DNA from 3 places in the Streptomyces sp. V2I9 genome. Region 3 is predicted to be linked to each of the others. Evidence: riboswitches for the same ligand, from Rfam matches in the RefSeq annotation. Region 3 holds a riboswitch; each other region holds the start of a gene.
What was found. A riboswitch is a leader RNA that binds a small molecule or an ion and turns the genes downstream of it on or off. The one in region 3 is predicted to bind thiamine pyrophosphate.

Region 1 (5,856 bases), 2.0 Mb from region 3:
CTGGCGGGACATCATCGGAGCGCCGGTGTACTGCGCCGTCTACTGCGACGGCGAGATCGAGCTCATCGCGGTCGCGGACGCGCCCGACACCCCGGCGGTGGAGGAGTGGGCCTCGTTCCGCGAGACCGCCCACGCCCACGCCATCGGCCAGTGCCTGCTCGCCCAACTCGACGAGCAGGCCCGCGAGGACTACCTCGACCGGTACCCCGTACGGCCCCTTACCCGTTACTCAGTGCGAGATCGCGCCACACTTCTTCAGCGGCTGCGCACCCTCCGACGAGGTGAACCGGTCATCGAACGCCAGGAGTACGCACTGGGGACCGTGTGCGCCGCGATTCCGGTCACAGCCGGTGCCACGATTGCGGCGATGGCCATTTCTGTACCCCTGGACCGCGAAGATCGATTGCTGCCCGCAGTCGAACAGTTACGTGGCGAAGTCTCCAGCCTCTTGCGTTCGTTCGTGTTCTCTATCAGTATCTGAAAAATCACTCCTTGTGATCTGCTATCGCGTGCACCACGATGGCGTCAATAGGGCCATGGGGGATCATTCCTGGCCAGTTTCATCTACTGCGGGGTTGAACGATGCGCGAGTCGGTTCAAGCAGAGGTCATGATGAGCTTCCTCGTCTCCGAGGAACTCTCGTTCCGTATTCCGGTGGAGCTCCGGTACGAGGTCGGCGATCCGTACGCCATCCGGATGACGTTCCACCTGCCCGGCGATGCTCCTGTGACCTGGGCTTTCGGCCGAGAACTGCTGCTGGACGGGCTCAACAGCCCGAGCGGCGACGGAGATGTGCACATCGGCCCGACCGAACCCGAGGGTCTCGGCGATGTGCACATCCGGCTCCAGGTCGGCGAGGACCGTGCGCTGTTCCGGGCGGGAACGGCGCCGCTGGTGGCGTTTCTCGACCGCACGGACAAGCTCGTGCCGCTCGGTCAGGAGCACACGCTGGGTGACTTCGACGGCAACCTGGAGGATGCGCTCGGCCGGATCCTCGCCGAGGAGCAGAACGCCGGGTGACCGGGTGTGCCCGATGCTCCGTCACCCCTTCTTACGACGACGGCCCCGGCCGGCCCGCACGGGCGCGGCCGTAGCCGCCTGCGTGCCGCCGGCCGCCGGACGGTCCGCGGAGACGACCAGCGCGGCGAGCGCCGTGGTCACCGGCACCGAGGCGACCAGGCCGATCGACCCGACCAGCGTGCGGACGATCTCCTCGGCCACCAACTCGCTGTTGGCCACCGTTCCCACGCTGCTCTGGGCGATGGAGAAGAGCAGCAGCAGGGGCAGCGCCGCGCCCGCGTACGCCAGCACGAGGGTGTTGACCACCGAGGCGATGTGGTCCCTTCCGATCCGGATACCTGCCCGGTACAGCCCCTTCCAACCCATCTCCGGGTCGGCCTGGTGCAGTTCCCAGACAGCGGAGGTCTGGGTGACCGTCACATCGTCGAGCACCCCGAGCGAACCGATGATGACACCGGCCAGCAGCAGACCGCTCATATCGATGTCCGGGTAGAGACCGTGGATGAGGCCGGTGTTGTCGTCGGTGTTGCCGCTCAGGTACGCCCAGCCGATGAACAGGGATCCCAGCAGCCCGATCAGCAACAGGGAGATCAGGGTGCCGACGACCGCGACGGACGTCCGGGCCGTCACCCCATGGCACATGTAGAGCGCCGCCAGCATGATGGCGCTGGCTCCGATCACCGCAACCACCAGCGGATTCGAACCCTGCAGGATCGCCGGCAGGATGAACAGGGTCAGGACGGTGAACGACACGGCCAGCGCCACCAGCGCCATCACCCCGCGCAGCCTGCCCACCACGACCACCGCCAGTGCGAAGATCCCGGCCAGCAGCGCCATCGGAACCTTCCGGTCCACATCGGTCACGGAGTACTGGAGGTCGCGGGGCGCGTCGGGGGCATAGGCCACGACCACGCCCTGCCCCTCCTTCAACTGACGTGGTGCGTCGGGCTGGACCACCTCGACGAACGTGCGGCCCTTGTCGTCGCCGCTGGTCACCTCGACGGTCGCCTTCGCGCACTCCCCCTCCTGCTCGTTGACGGCCTCCCGTCCCGAGGGTGTGGACGTGGCACCGGTCGGGGGCACCTGCGCGGCGTTGACGTCGGCGCAGTCGACCTTGACGACCTGGACGACCTTGCCGTCCTGGGTCTGCCGGTCGAAACCGACGCCGGTGCGCTCGTGGTCGGGCACGCCGCCGGGCCAGAACGCGATCAGGCCGACGACGACCGCCGTCGCGAACGGGATCAGCACGGCGGCGATGACCTTGCGCAGGTGCCGGGAGACCGGGGCGGCCGGCCCGTGGCTGTGCGTGTGGCCGTGGGAGTGGCCCTGGGGTGGCTGGGAAGCGGAGTCGCTCTGGGGAGAGGTCACGGGGCGATCATCGCAAGAACGCGAGGGCCCTCTGGTCAGCTCGCCGTAAAGGACGCTAGCGTGGAGTCACCTTTGCACACGCGGGAGCTCGGAGCACCGGGCTGAGAGGGCGCTGACCGCCGTACGCCTCCGTACGGGAAACGCTGCGCCGACCGCCGAACCTGTTACCGGGTAATGCCGGCGTAGGGAGTAGGTCTCATGACCACAGCGGACGCACGCACGCCTGCCTCGAAACAGAACGACGAGGCCGGGAAGTCCATCGGCTGGCACAAGGGGTACGTCCGGGGTTCGCGCCCGGACCTCCGGGTGCCGGTCCGACAGGTGCACCTCACCAACGGCAAGGACGTGACGCTGTACGACACGTCGGGGCCGTACACGGATCCCGCCGTCGACACGGATGTCCGCCGCGGCCTCGCGCCCCTGCGGGAGAACTGGATCATCGCCCGCGGCGACACCGAGGAGTACGCGGGCCGGCCCGTCCGACCCGAGGACGACGGGCTCAAGCACACCTCGCCGCGCGGCGGACTGCGCAACCTCGACGCCGTCTTCCCCGGCCGCCCGCGCCAACCGCGCCGCAGTCGCGACGGACGGCCCGTCACCCAGCTCGCGTACGCCCGCCGGGGGGAGGTCACTCCGGAGATGGAGTACGTGGCGATCCGGGAGAACGTCGGGGCGGAGGTCGTACGGGAGGAGATCGCGGCGGGCCGGGCGGTGCTGCCGGCCAACGTCAACCATCCGGAGATCGAGCCGATGATCATCGGCAAGCGGTTCCTGGTGAAGGTCAACGCCAATATCGGCAACTCGGCCGTGACCTCCTCGATCGAGGAGGAGGTGGAGAAGATGACCTGGGCGACCCGGTGGGGCGCGGACACGGTCATGGATCTGTCCACCGGCCGCAACATCCACACCACGCGTGAGTGGGTGCTGCGCAACTCCCCGGTGCCGATCGGCACCGTCCCGCTCTACCAGGCTCTGGAGAAGGTCGACGGCCGGGCCGAGGAGCTGACCTGGGAGATCTACAAGGACACCGTCATCGAACAGGCCGAGCAGGGCGTGGACTACATGACGGTCCACGCCGGGGTGCGCCTGCCGTACGTCCCGCTGACGGCCCGTCGCAAGACCGGGATCGTCTCGCGTGGCGGCTCGATCATGGCCGCCTGGTGTCTCGCGCACCACAAGGAGTCGTTCCTCTACGAGCACTTCGAGGAGCTCTGCGAGATCCTTGCGACCTACGACGTCACCTACTCGCTCGGTGATGGCCTGCGACCCGGTTCGATCGCGGACGCGAACGACGAGGCGCAGTTCGCCGAGCTGCGCACCCTGGGCGAGTTGAACACGATCGCCAAGCGGTTCGGCGTCCAGACCATGATCGAGGGCCCCGGGCATGTCCCGATGCACAAGATCAAGGAGAACATCGACCTTCAGCAGGAGATCTGCGAGGAGGCGCCGTTCTACACGCTCGGCCCGCTGACCACGGACGTCGCGCCCGCCTACGACCACATCACGTCCGGTATCGGCGCCGCGATGATCGCCTGGTGGGGCACGGCGATGCTCTGCTACGTCACGCCCAAGGAGCACCTGGGGCTGCCGAACCGGGACGATGTGAAGACCGGCGTCATCACCTACAAGATCGCCGCTCACGCGGCCGACCTCGCCAAGGGACATCCGGGCGCGCAGGAGTGGGACGACGCGCTCTCCGACGCGCGGTTCGAGTTCCGCTGGGAGGACCAGTTCAATCTGGCCCTCGACCCGGACACGGCTCGGGAGTTCCATGACGAGACGCTGCCCGCCGAACCGGCGAAGACGGCGCACTTCTGCTCGATGTGCGGGCCGAAGTTCTGCTCGATGAAGATCTCCCAGGACATCCGGCGTCAGCACGGCGGATCGCAGCAGGAGATCGAGGAGGGCATGGCCGAGAAGTCGAAGGAGTTCGCGGCCGCCGGGAACCGGGTCTACCTGCCGATCACCGATTGACTCACCCCGGCCGCCGGTCCACGTCGGCGGCCGGGACGTCCCCGGCCGCCGACCGGGCCGGGAGGCTCAACGGGGAGGGATGGGCAGGCCACCTGATCCGGTCTGCTCGCCCGGGCGAAACCCGGCGTGTCCCGCCCGTGCCGGTCAGGCCGGTCGCGGGCCGGGCGGCTGCGCCGTGCCGAACGGGTTGTCGATGACGTAGCGCCAGAACCCGTCGGCTCCCCGGCGGGCGACGTCGGTGGCCGTGCCCGTGAGCCGGACCTGTCCGCCGTGCGCCGCCCGGCCCTCCACGACCCAGTCGACGATGAGGAGCGCCAGGTCGCCGGAGACGTAGGTGTGGCGCGGGGCCACCCGGATCGGTACGCGCAGGGCCAGGAAGTCCCGGTGGGCCGGAATCCGCCCGGGGCCGTGCGCGGGGTGGCCCGGCCGGGGGACGAACAGCGCGTCGGCCTCGTACAGCCGGTCGACGACCCCGGCATCGAAGGTGTTGAACGCCCGCTCCAGAACGTACGGGTGATCGGCGGCGACGGTGGTCGGATGCACACTGGCGGGATGCGTCATGCCGTCAGTGAACAACCCGCGGACGAGGGTCACCCAACGGTTACCCATGGGACCGACGACCGGGAGTTGACGCCGACCGCGCGCGGCCGCACGGTCCGCCCGGAGCCGGACTGCCCGGTCGAGGTGGCCCTCGCCGCCGTGTCGGGGCGCTGGACCACGCTGGTGCTGCGTGAACTCATGGGCGGCCCGCTCGGCTTCTCCGAGCTGAGGCAACGGCTGCCGGAGCTGTCGGCGAAGGTGCTCAGCCAGCGGCTCAGCCAGCTGGGCGATCGGGGGCTGGTCTCGGTGGAGCGCCGGCGCGGGTTTCCCGTGCGGACGAGCTACACCCTGACCGGAGCCGGCCGGGCTCTCCGACCGTTGCTGATCGAGCTCTACGCCACGGGCGAGGCGCTGCTCGCCACGGTCGGGCGGGGGCGGACGGAAGACCGCGACTCGGAGGCGTGAACCGGCCAGAGGGCGGTGACCGTAGCGCGGTATGTCCTGTTGGTGAACTCTGGGTATTTAGCGGTGCTTTGTGACGGTTGAGAGTCTTGTTAAGCGACAGTATGGACACGGTCGTGCGGCAGCTGGATGTACGTTCTCCGTCCGCGTCAACAAGGCTTGACCTGGTTCTTATCTGTGGCTTACTTTCCGGCTTGCTTGGCTGAAAAAGGGAGCCCTCGCACGGAGGGCTTCGGGGAGGGAACACAGTGAACTGGTACCTGAACGTACTCAAGAACTACGCAGGCTTCAGCGGACGTGCGCGCCGCAAGGAGTACTGGATGTTCACCTTGATCCACGTGGTCGTGGCGGCCGCCCTGCTGGCTGTCGGTTTCGCGATAGAGACGACCATCCCGTACATGATCTACCTGGCGGCGACGTTCATCCCGTCGCTCGCGGTGATGGTGCGGCGTCTGCACGACACCGGCCGCTCGGGCTGGTGGTTCCTGATCT
Region 2 (5,856 bases), 3.9 Mb from region 3:
CGATGCCCAGCGTCAGCAGGACGGCGGTGAGCACCAGGATCAGCGTGCGGTGCGCCCCGCCGAACGGGCCGCGCCGCAGGAGCGGTCGCCGGGGGGCGGGCCCCGCGGGCGGCGTCTCCAGGCGGCTGGTGCGGTGCACGGCCCCGGCGTCGTCCGCCGGGAGGGCGCGGGGGATCACGCTCGTGCGGTCGTCCGCGCCGTCATGCGTGTCCGACAGCGCCTGCGGCGGTACGGCGTCCAGCTCGGCCCCGGTCATCCCGGCGCGGGCCTCACGGGCCTCGGCCAGCAGCAGCACCGCGTCGTGCGGGCGCACCTCGGGATTGCGGGCGGTCGCGCTCGCCACCAGGCTGTCCAGCGCGACCGGGAGCCCGGGCACGACGGCGGAGGGGGGCGGGACGTCGGAGTTGAGGTGCTGGTAGATGACCTGGGCGGCGTTCTCACCGGTGTGCGGCTTGGCGCCGGTCAGCATCTCGTACAGCACGACGCCGCAGGCGTACACGTCACTGCGGGTGTCGGCCGAACCGTGCTCGATCTGCTCGGGGGCGAGGTACGACACGGTGCCCAGCAGCGAACCGGTGGTGTCCGTGGCCGTGCCCACCGCCCTGACCAGGCCGAAGTCGGCGACCTTCACCCGGCCGTCGTCCCCGATCAGGACGTTCTCCGGCTTCATGTCGCGGTGCACGAACCCCGCCCGGTGCGCCGCCCCGAGCGCGGCGAGGACCGGCTCCAGGATGTCCAGCGCGGCCCGTGGCCGCAGGGCCCCGCGCTCGCGCAGCACGTCCCGCAGGGTGCAGCCCGCCACGTATTCCATCGCCAGGTAGACGTACGCCCCCTGGGCGCCCTGGTCGAAGACCGCGACCACGTTGGGGTGCGCGAGGCGCGCCACCGACTTGGCCTCCCGGATGAAGCGCTCGACGAAGGAGACGTCGGTGGCGAGCGCCGGGTGCATCACCTTGAGGGCGAGCACCCGGTCCAGGCGGGTGTCCACGGCCCGGTAGACCGTGGCCATCCCGCCGACGGCGATGCGCGCCTCAATGCGATACCGGCCGTCGAGCAGCTGCCCGACGAGAGGGTCCTGGAGGGTCGTGTCCACCCCGAGAGTCTACGAGCCGCCTCCGACACCCAGGACGGGCCGGGGCGCTCCCGCGGCCGATCTGCAGCCGATCCGTGACAGGGACACGCCCGCGGTGGGCGGGGCCCCTGTCGGCGGGGGTGGGACCCCGGAACGTAGGGGAGACCTCAGAACGACGGGCGCTCCGGGTCGAGCACCGCCCTCCCCGCCACCGGGGACGACGCCTCGGCGAAGTGGCGGCGCGGAATCCGGCCCGCCCGGTACGCGAGCCGCCCGCCCTCCACCGCGTGACGCATCGCACCCGCCATCAGCTCGGGCTCCTGGGCGCGGGTCACCGCGGAGGCGAGCATCACCGCCGCGCACCCCAGCTCCATCGCCTGCGCCGCGTCCGAGGCGGTCCCGGCCCCCGCGTCGAGGATCACCGGCACCCCCGCCCGCTCCACGATCAGCTCGAAGTTGTGCGGGTTGCGGATGCCGAGCCCGGAGCCGATGGGGGAGCCCAGCGGCATGATCGCCGCACACCCCACGTCCTCCAGTTTCCGGGCCAGCACCGGATCGTCGTTGGTGTAGGGCAGCACCACGAACCCGTCGTCCACCAGCGTCTCCGCCGCGTCCAGCAGCTCGATCGGATCGGGCAGCAGGGTCCGCTCGTCGGCGATCACCTCCAGCTTCACCCAGTCGGTGCCGAGCGCCTCGCGGGCCAGCCGTGCGGTCAGCACCGCCTCGCCTGCCGTGAAGCAGCCCGCGGTGTTCGGCAGCACCTGGATGGAGAGCCGCTCCAGCACCGAGAGCACCGAACCCCGCACGCTCGGGTCCAGCCGGCGCATGGCGACCGTGGTCAGCTCGGTGCCGGAGGCGATCAGCGAACGCTCCAGCACCTCCAGGCTCGGCGCCCCGCCGGTGCCCATGATCAGCCGGGAGCCGAAGGAGGCGGGGCCCAGCGTGAAGACGTCGTCCGACACGGTCAGCCTCCCTGTACGGCGGTCAGGACCTCGACGCGGTCGCCCTCGCCGAGCGTGGTGGCGGCCCACCGGCCGCGCGGGACGACGCTCTCGTTGACGGCGGCGGCGACCCCGGCGCGGGCCGGGGTGAGCGTGGCGACCAGGGTGCCCAGGTCGGTCCCGGCGGGGACGGCACGGGCCGCCCCGTTCACGGAGACGGTGACGTCCCCTCCCGCGGCCTCCGGTACGGCGGCGGCTCCGGGCGCGGAGGCGGTCGCGGGAGCGGTGGCTACCGGTACGGCGGTGACTTCCGGTCCGGCGGGCTGCTGGTTCATGCGGGCTGCTCCTGGGGTACGAGGGCGGCGGCGGGCTCGAAGCGGCCGGGGGAGAAGGGGGCGGACCGCCCGGGGCAGCTCGCCGGTGGTCAGCGCGTCGGCCATCGCGTCCCCCGTGACGGGCGTCAGCAGCACCCCGTTCCGGTGGTGGCCGGTGGCGAGCAGCAGACCGGGCAGGGCGGTCGGGCCGAGGAGCGGGGCGTTGTCCGGGGAGGCGGGGCGCAGCCCGGCGCGGGTCTCGGTCAGTGGCAGTTCGGTGATGCCGGGCACCAGTTCGTGGGCGTCGCGGAGCAGCTCGTACACCCCGCCGGCGGTCACCGTCGTGTCCCAGCCCATCTCCTCGCTGGTGGCGCCGACGACCAGTTCGCCGTTCTCCCGCGGGACGAGGTAGAGGTCGCCGCCCCGGACCACGGCGCGCACGGTGCGGCTGAGGAAGGGGGCGTACGCCGGAGGCACCGTGAGCCGCAGAACCTGGCCCTTCACCGGGCGTACCGGCGGTACGAGCTCCGGCGGCAGCCCCGCGAGCCGGCCGCTGAGGCTGCCCGCCGCGAGGACGACCTGGTCGGCCGCGAACTCCGTGCCGTCGCCGAGCAGCGCCCCGGCCGCCCGGCCCCCGGCGACGGTGAGCCGCTCGGCGGTCGTCCGGCGGAAGGCGACCCCGGCCCGCTCGCACGCGGTCAGCAGCGCCGCGGCGAGGCGGCGGGGGTCCACCTGGTGGTCCCCGTCGACACGGAGGCCGCCCCGGACGCCCGGAGCGAGCATCGGCTCCAGGCGGCGGCACTCACGGCCGCTCAGCCAGACCGACTCCAGACCCGAACGCTCCTGGAGGGCGTGCAGTTCCCGCAGATGCGCCCGGTCGTCGGAGTCCAGCGCCACGGCGAGCGTGCCGCAGGTCCGGAAGCCGGTGTCCCGGCCGCTTGCCTCCTCCAACTCCTCGACGAACGCCGGATAGCGAGCGGCGGAGTCGAGGTTGAGGCCGAGCAGCAGCTGTTCGCCGTAGTGCAGTTCGGTGACGGCGGCCAGCATGCCCGCCGCGACCCGGGCGGCCCCGCCGCCCGGCTCCGGATCGGCCACGGTGACGGTCAGCCCGCGCTGGGCGGCCCGCCAGGCGGTGACCAGGCCGATGACGCCGCCCCCCACGACGAGGACGTCCGCTCCGTTCGGTCTCGGGGTTCGCGCGACCCCGGAGGTGTTTCCCGCGACGTGCATGGGTGTCCAGCCCCTCCCTTCGCCGGCATGACCCGGATCAGGTGCGTACGGTCGGAGGCCGGCCAGCCTCCCTCTCAGCCCGGTGCGTCCGGGCTCCCGCGAGTGTTCTACCGTGGCCACCCTAAACCCCGCCGCCCACCGCCCAGCAGGGAGAGCCAGCCGCCATGGCCCGTTCGCTCGACGGACTCGTCCTCGCACCCGTCGCCGACCAGGCTCCCGGCCAGGTCGGAACCCGCACCCGGTTCGCGTACCACGAGGAGGGCGGCCGGATCTGGGCCGAGTACGCGGGCGGCGACGTGATCCGCGGACACCTCGTCGGCACGCGCGACGGAGACGCGCTGGACTTCCGCTACGTCCAGCTCGAGCAGGACGGAAGCACCTCGTCCGGGCACTGCCTCTCCACCGTCGTCGACCTCCCGGACGGCCGGGTGCGGCTGGAGGAGCGGTGGGCGTGGGAGTCCCGCGAGGGCAGCGGGACCAGCGTGGTGGAGGAACTGCCGTCCTGACGCGCTGTCCTGCCCTCGCCCTGACGTCCGGGGTCCCGCCCTCCCGGGGTCCGGTGTCCCCGGAGCCGCCTGCCTGACGACTCGTCAGGTGATTAAGGTGGACAGGTGAGCGAGCAGCAGACGGAGAACAACCCCGCCCGGAACGTCGTGATCGTCGGAGCGGGGATGGCCGGTGTGCAGAGCGCCGTCGCCCTGCGCGAGGCGGGCTTCGCCGGGTCCGTGACCCTGATCGGCGCCGAACCCCACCAGCCCTACGACCGCCCGCCGTTGTCCAAGGCCGTGCTGCTGGGCAAGGCCGAGGACTCCGCCTTCGACGTCGACTTCGAGGCGCTGGACATCGCCCTGCGCCTCGGCCTGGACGTCACCGCCCTGCGCGCCGCCGACCATGTGCTGGACACCGTCGAGGGGCCCGTGCCGTACGACGCCCTGATCATCGCCACCGGCGCGGAGCCCGTCGCCCTGCCCGGCGCCGAGGGCGTGCCCGGAGTCCATCTGCTGCGCACGCTCGACGACGCCGCCCGGCTGCGGCCCGTCCTGGAGCGGCGGCACGACGTGGTCGTCGTCGGAGCGGGCTGGATCGGCGCGGAGTTCGCCACCGCGGCCCGCGCCGCGGGCTGCGCGGTCACCGTCGTCGAGGCCGCCGCCCGCCCGCTCGCCGGAACCCTGCCCGCCGAGGTGACCGCCCCGATGGCCGCCTGGTACGCGGAGAGCGGTGCCGAACTCCTCGCCGGGGTCCGCGTCGAACGCGTCGAGGAGGGGGCCGTCGTCCTCGCGGACGGCCGGACGCTGCCCGCCGGGGCCGTGGTCGTCGGCATCGGCGCGCGTCCCGCCACCGGGTGGCTGGCCGGCTCCGGGGTCGTGCTCGGCCCGGACGGCTCGGTCACCGCCGACAGCGCGCTGCGCACCTCGCTGCCCGACGTGTACGCGGTCGGGGACTGCGCCTCCTTCCCCTCCGCCCGCTACGGCACCCGGCTCCTGGTCCACCACTGGGACAACGCCCTCCAGGGCCCGCGCACCGCCGCCGCCTCGGTCATGGCTGCCGGGACCGGCGCGCCGCTGCCCGTCCACGACCCCGTCCCGTACTTCTGGTCCGAGCAGTTCGGCCGCTTCGTGCAGTACGCCGGCCACCACGCGGACGCCGACACCCTGCTGTGGCGCGGCGACGGCGCGGACGCCGCCTGGTCCGTGTGCTGGCTGCGCGAGGGCGCGCTGGTCGCGGTGCTGGCGGTGGGCCGCCCGCGCGATCTCGCCCAGGGGCGCAGGCTGATCGAGTCGGGGGCCGCCCTCGATCCGGAGAAGGCGGCCGACCCCGCCGTACCGCTGAAGTCCGCCGCTCTCTGAGAGGATCCGCCGCTCCCGGCGGCCCGTGGCCCACCGTGGTCCGCCCCCCTTACGGTCGGCCCGGCTACCGGCTGTCGGTCCTGGATGGCACGCTTGTCCTCGTGACCGAGATTGACGCAAAGACCGATGCTCTCGTCCCTGCCTGGCTCCACCTTCCCGACATCGCCGAGATGCTCGACATCGAGGTGACGCGTGTGCGCCAGCTGGTCAAGGAGGGCCAGCTCATCGCCGTACGCCGTGGGGAGAACCGGACGCTCCAGGTGCCCGCCGCCTTCATCGACGGCGACAAGGTGGTCAAGGGCCTCGCAGGCACCCTGACCCTCCTGAAGGACGACGGCTTCTCCGACGAAGAGATGCTGGAGTGGCTCTTCACTCCCGACCCGACCCTGCCCGGCACCCCCGCGCAGGCGCTGAGCGAGAATCGCGGGACGGAGGTGAAGCGCCGCGCCCAG
Region 3 (5,856 bases):
TGGCGGTGCTGGTCCGGCGGATGACCCAACCGCCGGAGGGATACCTCAAGGACGTCACCGCCGGGGTCTTCGCGGCGTTCTACGTCCCCTTCCTGGCCACCTTCGTGGCCCTGATGCTGACGGCGGACGACGGAGAGTGGCGGGTCCTGGCCTTCCTCGTCCTCACGGTGGTCAGCGACACGGGGGCGTACGCGGTCGGCTGGCGGTTCGGCACGCACAAGCTCGCCCCGCGCATCAGCCCCGGCAAGACCCGTGAGGGACTGCTCGGCGCGGTCGGCTTCGCGATGGCCGCCGGCGCGCTGTGCATGGAGTTCCTGATCGACGGCGGCGCCTGGTGGCAGGGGCTCCTCCTGGGTCTCGGGGTGGCCGTCAGCGCCACCCTGGGCGACCTCGGCGAATCCATGATCAAGCGGGACCTCGGGATCAAGGACATGGGCACCCTGCTTCCGGGCCACGGCGGCATCATGGACCGGCTCGACTCGCTCCTGCCGACCGCGCCGGTCGTCTGGTTGCTGCTGGTGCTGTTCGTGGGCTCCACCTGAGCCTCCTCGCACCCCGGTACCCCTCCCCACCTGCACGTTTCACGAATGAGGGTCCGTTGTCCACAGGGCGGCGGGCCCTTACTCGTATGTCTGCGACACTGGATGAACCATGCCTAAGCCCGGAGAACTCACTTTCGTCGCGCCCCGCGGAGCCAAGCAGCCCCCGCGGCACCTCGCCGACCTCACGCCCGCCGAGCGCAAGGAAGCGGTCGCCGCTACCGGTGAGAAGCCGTTCCGCGCCCAGCAGCTCTCGCAGCACTACTTCTCGCGGTACGCGCACGACCCCGCCCAGTGGACGAACGTCCCGGCCGGGTCGCGCGAGAAGCTGGCCGAGGCGCTGTTCCCCGAGCTGATGTCGGTGGTCCGGCACATCAGCTGCGACGACGACACCACCCGTAAGACCCTGTGGAAGCTGCACGACGGGACGCTCGTCGAGTCCGTCCTGATGCGCTACCCGGACCGCGTCACCATGTGCATCTCCTCGCAGGCCGGCTGCGGCATGAACTGCCCGTTCTGCGCCACCGGCCAGGCCGGCCTCGACCGCAATCTGTCGACCGCCGAGATCGTGCACCAGATCGTCGACGGCATGCGCGCCCTGCGCGACGGCGAGGTGCCCGGCGGTCCGGCGCGGCTGTCCAACATCGTCTTCATGGGCATGGGTGAGCCGCTCGCCAACTACAAGCGCGTGGTCGGCGCGATCCGCCGGCTCACCGACCCGGAGCCGGACGGCCTCGGTCTCTCGCAGCGCGGGATCACCGTCTCCACCGTGGGCCTGGTCCCGGCCATGCTGCGCTTCGCCGACGAGGGCTTCAAGTGCCGCCTCGCCGTCTCGCTGCACGCCCCGGACGACGAGCTGCGCGACACCCTCGTCCCCGTCAACACCCGGTGGAAGGTCCGCGAGGTCCTGGACGCCGCCTGGGAGTACGCCGAGAAGTCCGGCCGCCGGATCTCCATCGAGTACGCCCTGATCCGGGACATCAACGACCAGGCATGGCGCGGTGACCTGCTCGGCCGGATGCTCAAGGGCAAGCGGGTCCACGTCAATCTGATCCCGCTGAACCCCACGCCCGGCTCCCGGTGGACCGCCTCGCGGCCCGAGGACGAGAAGGCGTTCGTCGAGGCCATCGCGGCCCACGGCGTGCCCGTCACCGTCCGGGACACCCGGGGGCAGGAGATCGACGGGGCCTGCGGGCAGCTCGCGGCCTCCGAGCGCTGAGGCCGGGGAATGCGAGGCCCGGACCGGCGCCGGGGTCAGGCCGGGGGCGGAGGCCCGTGGTCCCACGCGACCTCCCGGACCGGCCGGAAACCGCCCGTGTAGCCTGGGCCGAAACCAACTTCATATTCCGACAGGGGAGCGCCACAGCGCTGAGAGTGCGGCACCGACGACAGGTTGGCCGCAGACCCTCTGAACCTCGCCCGGGTCATTCCGGGTAGGAAGTTCGGACAGTACTCAAGCTGTTGCGCCCTGCCCGCTTCCGGTTCGCCGGAGAGCGGGCAGGGCCGCGTCTCTTCCTGGTCACCTCCAGGAGGAATCACATGAACACCACCACGAAGTACGCGGCGGCCGCGCTCGCCGCGACGCTCGGCGTCACCGTGCTCGCGGGCTGCGGGAGCGACGGGGACCCGGCCGGCTCCGGGGCGTCCAAGGGCAGCGGCTCCAAGACCGTCACCCTGGTCAGCCACGACTCCTTCAACGTCTCGGACAAGGTGCTGAAGGCGTTCACGAAGGAGACCGGCTACCGGGTCAAGACGCTCAAGAGCGGTGACGCCGGAGCCGCGCTCAACCAGGAGATCCTGACCAAGGGCTCCCCGCGCGGCGACGTCTTCTTCGGCGTCGACAACACCCTGCTCTCCCGCGCCCTCGACAACGGCCTGTTCACCCCGTACGAGGCCAAGGGTCTCGACCGGGTCGCCCGGGACACCCAGCAGGACGAGAAGCACCGCGTCACTCCCGTCGACACCGGTGACATCTGCGTCAACTACGACAAGAAGTTCTTCGCCGACAAGAAGCTCGCGCCGCCGAAGACCTTCGAGGACCTGCTGAAGCCCGCGTACAAGAACCTCCTCGTCACCGAGAACGCCGCCAGCTCCTCGCCCGGTCTCGGCTTCCTCCTCGGCACCATCGCCTCCGAGGGCGAGGACGGCTACGAGGCGTACTGGAAGAAGCTCGAGGCCAATGGGGTCAAGGTCGTCGACGGCTGGGAGCAGGCCTACAACGAGGAGTTCTCCGGCTCCGCCGGCGGGAAGAAGACGGGCGCCGACCGGCCGCTCGTCGTCTCCTACGCCTCCAGCCCGCCCGTCGAGGTACTGTACGCCGACCCGCAGCCGAAGGAGGCCCCCACCGGGGTCGCCACGGGGACCTGCTTCCGGCAGACCGAGTACGCCGGGCTGCTGACCGGGGCGAAGAACGAGGCGGGCGGCAAGGCGCTGCTGGACTTCCTGATCAGCAAGACCTTCCAGGAGGACATGCCGCTGAACATGTTCGTGAACCCGGTCGTGAAGGACGCCGAACTCCCGGAGCTGTTCACGAAGTTCGGCGAGCAGATCGCCACGCCGCCCACCGTCGCGCCCGAGAAGATCACCGCCAACCGCGAGCAGTGGATCCAGTCGTGGCAGTCGCTGGTCCTGAAGTAGAGCCCGCGAAGCGGACCGCCCGGCCTGCGCCGCCCGTGCGCGGTGCAGGCCGGCGTGGGGCGGCGCTGCGGCTCGGCCTGATGGCCGTGCCCGCCGCCTTCTTCGTCGTCTTCTTCGCCTACCCCGTGACCGCGATCGTCGGCCGCGGGATCAAGACGGAGGACGGCTGGCAGTTCGGGCGGATCGGCGAGGTGCTGGGCCGCCCGGACATCCTCGACGTCCTCTGGTTCACCACCTGGCAGGCCCTCGCCTCGACCGCGCTCACCCTGCTGATCGCCCTGCCCGGAGCGTACGTCTTCGCACGCTTCGCCTTTCCCGGCAAACAGGTGCTGCGGGCCGTCGTCACCGTGCCGTTCGTGCTGCCGACCGTCGTCGTCGGCACCGCGTTCCTGGCGGTGCTGGGGCGCGGCGGGCTCCTGGACGAGCTGGGGGGCGTCCGCCTCGACACCACCGTGTGGGCGATCCTGCTGGCCCACGTCTTCTTCAACTACGCCGTCGTCGTCCGGACGGTGGGCGGACTCTGGTCCCAGCTCGACCCGCGCCAGGAGGAGGCCGCCAGGGTGCTGGGGGCCGGGAGGTTCGCCGCCTTCCGCCGGGTGACGCTGCCCGCGCTCGCCCCGGCCGTCGCCGCCGCCGCGCTGATGGTCTTCCTCTTCACCTTCACCTCCTTCGGCGTCGTGCAGATCCTCGGCGGACCGGCGTACTCCACCCTGGAGGTGGAGGTCTACCGGCAGACCGCCCAGCTGCTGGACCTGCCGACCGCCGCCGTGCTGACCCTGGTGCAGTTCACGGCGGTCGGCGCGATCCTCGCCGTGCACGCCGTGACCGTGCGCCGCCGGGAACGGGCGCTGAAACTGGTCGATCCGGCCCGGACCTCCCGCCGGCCGCGCGGCGCGGGGCAGTGGGCGCTGCTCGGCGGCGTCCTGCTCACCGCCCTGCTGCTGATCCTGCTGCCGCTCGGGGTGCTGGTGGAGCGATCCTTCGGGGGAGCCGACGGGCCGGGCGGTTACGGGTTCGGCTACTACCGGGCCCTCCGGTCCGCCGGGTCCGGCGCCTCCTCCACCTTCCTGGTGCCTCCGCTGGAGGCCGTCGGCAACTCCCTGCGGTACGCGCTCGCCGCGACGCTGATCGCCCTCGTCGTCGGCGGGCTCGCGGCGGCGGCCCTGACCCGCAGGGCCGGGCGGCTGGTCCGGGGCTTCGACGCGCTGCTGATGCTGCCGCTCGGGGTCTCCGCCGTGACCGTGGGCTTCGGCTTCCTGATCACCCTGGACGAGCCGCCGCTCGATCTGCGGACCTCCTGGATCCTGGTCCCGCTCGCGCAGGCACTGGTCGGCGTCCCCTTCGTCGTCCGGACCATGCTGCCGGTGCTGCGCGCGGTCGACGAGCGGCTGCGGGAGGCCGCCGCCGTGCTCGGGGCCTCCCCGTGGCGGGCCTGGCGGGAGGTCGATCTGCCGCTGGTACGGCGGGCGGTGCTGGTGGCGGCGGGCTTCGCCTTCGCCGTCTCGCTCGGGGAGTTCGGCGCCACGGTCTTCATCGCGCGGCCCGACAACCCGACCCTGCCGGTCGCCGTGGCCCGGCTGCTCGGCCGCTCCGGGGAGCTCAACTACGGGCAGGCGATGGCCCTGAGCACGATCCTCATGCTGGTGTGCGCGGTGTCGCTGCTGCTCCTGGAACGCATCCGCACCGACCGATCAGGGGAGTTCTGAACGACATGCTGAGCTTGCGGGAAGCCACCGTACGGTTCGGGAAGCGGACGGCGCTGGACGCGGTGGACCTGGAGGTCGCCGACCACCGGGTCGTCTGCCTGCTCGGCCCCAGCGGCAGCGGCAAGTCCACCCTGCTGAGGGCTGTCGCCGGACTCCAGCCGATGGACGGCGGCCGGGTCGTGCTGGACGGCCGGGACCAGGCGGGCGTCCCGGTGCACCGGCGCGGCCTCGGCCTGATGTTCCAGGACCACCAGCTCTTCCCGCACCGGGACGTCGGCGCGAACATCGCCTTCGGGCTGCGGATGCACGGCGTCGGGCGGGCCGAGGCCGGGAACCGGGTGCGGGAGCTGCTGGAACTGGTGGGGCTGCCGGGGGCCGAACGGCGTGCGGTCGCCGCGCTCTCCGGCGGTGAGCAGCAGCGCGTCGCCCTGGCCCGCGCGCTGGCCCCGCGCCCGAAGCTGCTGATGCTGGACGAACCGCTCGGCCAGCTCGACCGGAGTCTGCGTGAGCGGATCGTCATCGAACTGCGCACGCTCTTCCGGGAGTTGGGCACCACTGTGCTGGCCGTCACCCATGACCAGGGCGAGGCGTTCGCGCTCGCCGACCGGGTCGTCGTGATGCGGGACGGCCGGATCGCGCAGGAGGGCAGCCCGCTGGAGGTCTGGCAGCGGCCGACCTCCGCGTTCGTCGCCCGGTTCCTGGGCTTCGACAACGTCACCGGGGCGACCGTGACCGGGCGGGCCGCCGCCACCGCCTGGGGGAAGGTCCCTGTGCCCGAGGGCTCCCCGCAGGGCGACGCCGCTCTGCTGGTCCGGCCCGCCGGGGTCCTGATCGGCGCTCCCGAGGAGGGCCTGCGCTGCACGGTGGGCGTCCGCACCTTCCGGGGCAACCACGTGACCGTACGCCTGGTGCCCGAGAACGCGCCCGTGCTGGAGGCCGAGTGCGCTCTGCGGGACACCCCGGACGAGGGCGCC

Region 1: it holds a riboswitch for thiamine pyrophosphate, as region 3 does, so the genes downstream of both, thiC (phosphomethylpyrimidine synthase ThiC) here and QFZ71_RS23400 (thiamine ABC transporter substrate binding subunit) in region 3, are expected to answer to the same signal.
Region 2: it holds a riboswitch for thiamine pyrophosphate, as region 3 does, so the genes downstream of both, thiO (glycine oxidase ThiO) here and QFZ71_RS23400 (thiamine ABC transporter substrate binding subunit) in region 3, are expected to answer to the same signal.

The regions. Positions count from the first base shown of each region.
Region 1 covers NZ_JAUSZJ010000002.1:3,291,242-3,297,097, reverse strand. The annotation lists gene QFZ71_RS14460 (IclR family transcriptional regulator) at 1-481, shown strand, start outside; gene QFZ71_RS14455 (SsgA family sporulation/cell division regulator) at 583-1,020, shown strand; gene QFZ71_RS14450 (YibE/F family protein) at 1,042-2,388, opposite strand; TPP riboswitch at 2,459-2,594, shown strand; gene thiC (phosphomethylpyrimidine synthase ThiC) at 2,587-4,362, shown strand; gene QFZ71_RS14440 (DUF4440 domain-containing protein) at 4,507-4,923, opposite strand; gene QFZ71_RS14435 (helix-turn-helix domain-containing protein) at 4,990-5,367, shown strand; gene QFZ71_RS14430 (DUF805 domain-containing protein) at 5,613-5,856, shown strand, end outside.
Region 2 covers NZ_JAUSZJ010000002.1:1,423,548-1,429,403, reverse strand. The annotation lists gene pknB (Stk1 family PASTA domain-containing Ser/Thr kinase) at 1-1,093, opposite strand, end outside; gene QFZ71_RS06400 (thiazole synthase) at 1,240-2,034, opposite strand; partial or broken gene thiS (sulfur carrier protein ThiS) at 2,037-2,219, opposite strand; partial or broken gene thiO (glycine oxidase ThiO) at 2,345-3,557, opposite strand; TPP riboswitch at 3,555-3,667, opposite strand; gene QFZ71_RS06385 (hypothetical protein) at 3,722-4,063, shown strand; gene QFZ71_RS06380 (NAD(P)/FAD-dependent oxidoreductase) at 4,229-5,404, shown strand; gene QFZ71_RS06375 (Rv2175c family DNA-binding protein) at 5,506-5,856, shown strand, end outside.
Region 3 covers NZ_JAUSZJ010000002.1:5,308,253-5,314,108, forward strand. The annotation lists gene QFZ71_RS23390 (phosphatidate cytidylyltransferase) at 1-542, shown strand, start outside; gene rlmN (23S rRNA (adenine(2503)-C(2))-methyltransferase RlmN) at 652-1,758, shown strand; TPP riboswitch at 1,881-1,997, shown strand; gene QFZ71_RS23400 (thiamine ABC transporter substrate binding subunit) at 2,079-3,176, shown strand; gene QFZ71_RS23405 (iron ABC transporter permease) at 3,257-4,882, shown strand; gene QFZ71_RS23410 (ABC transporter ATP-binding protein) at 4,888-5,856, shown strand, end outside.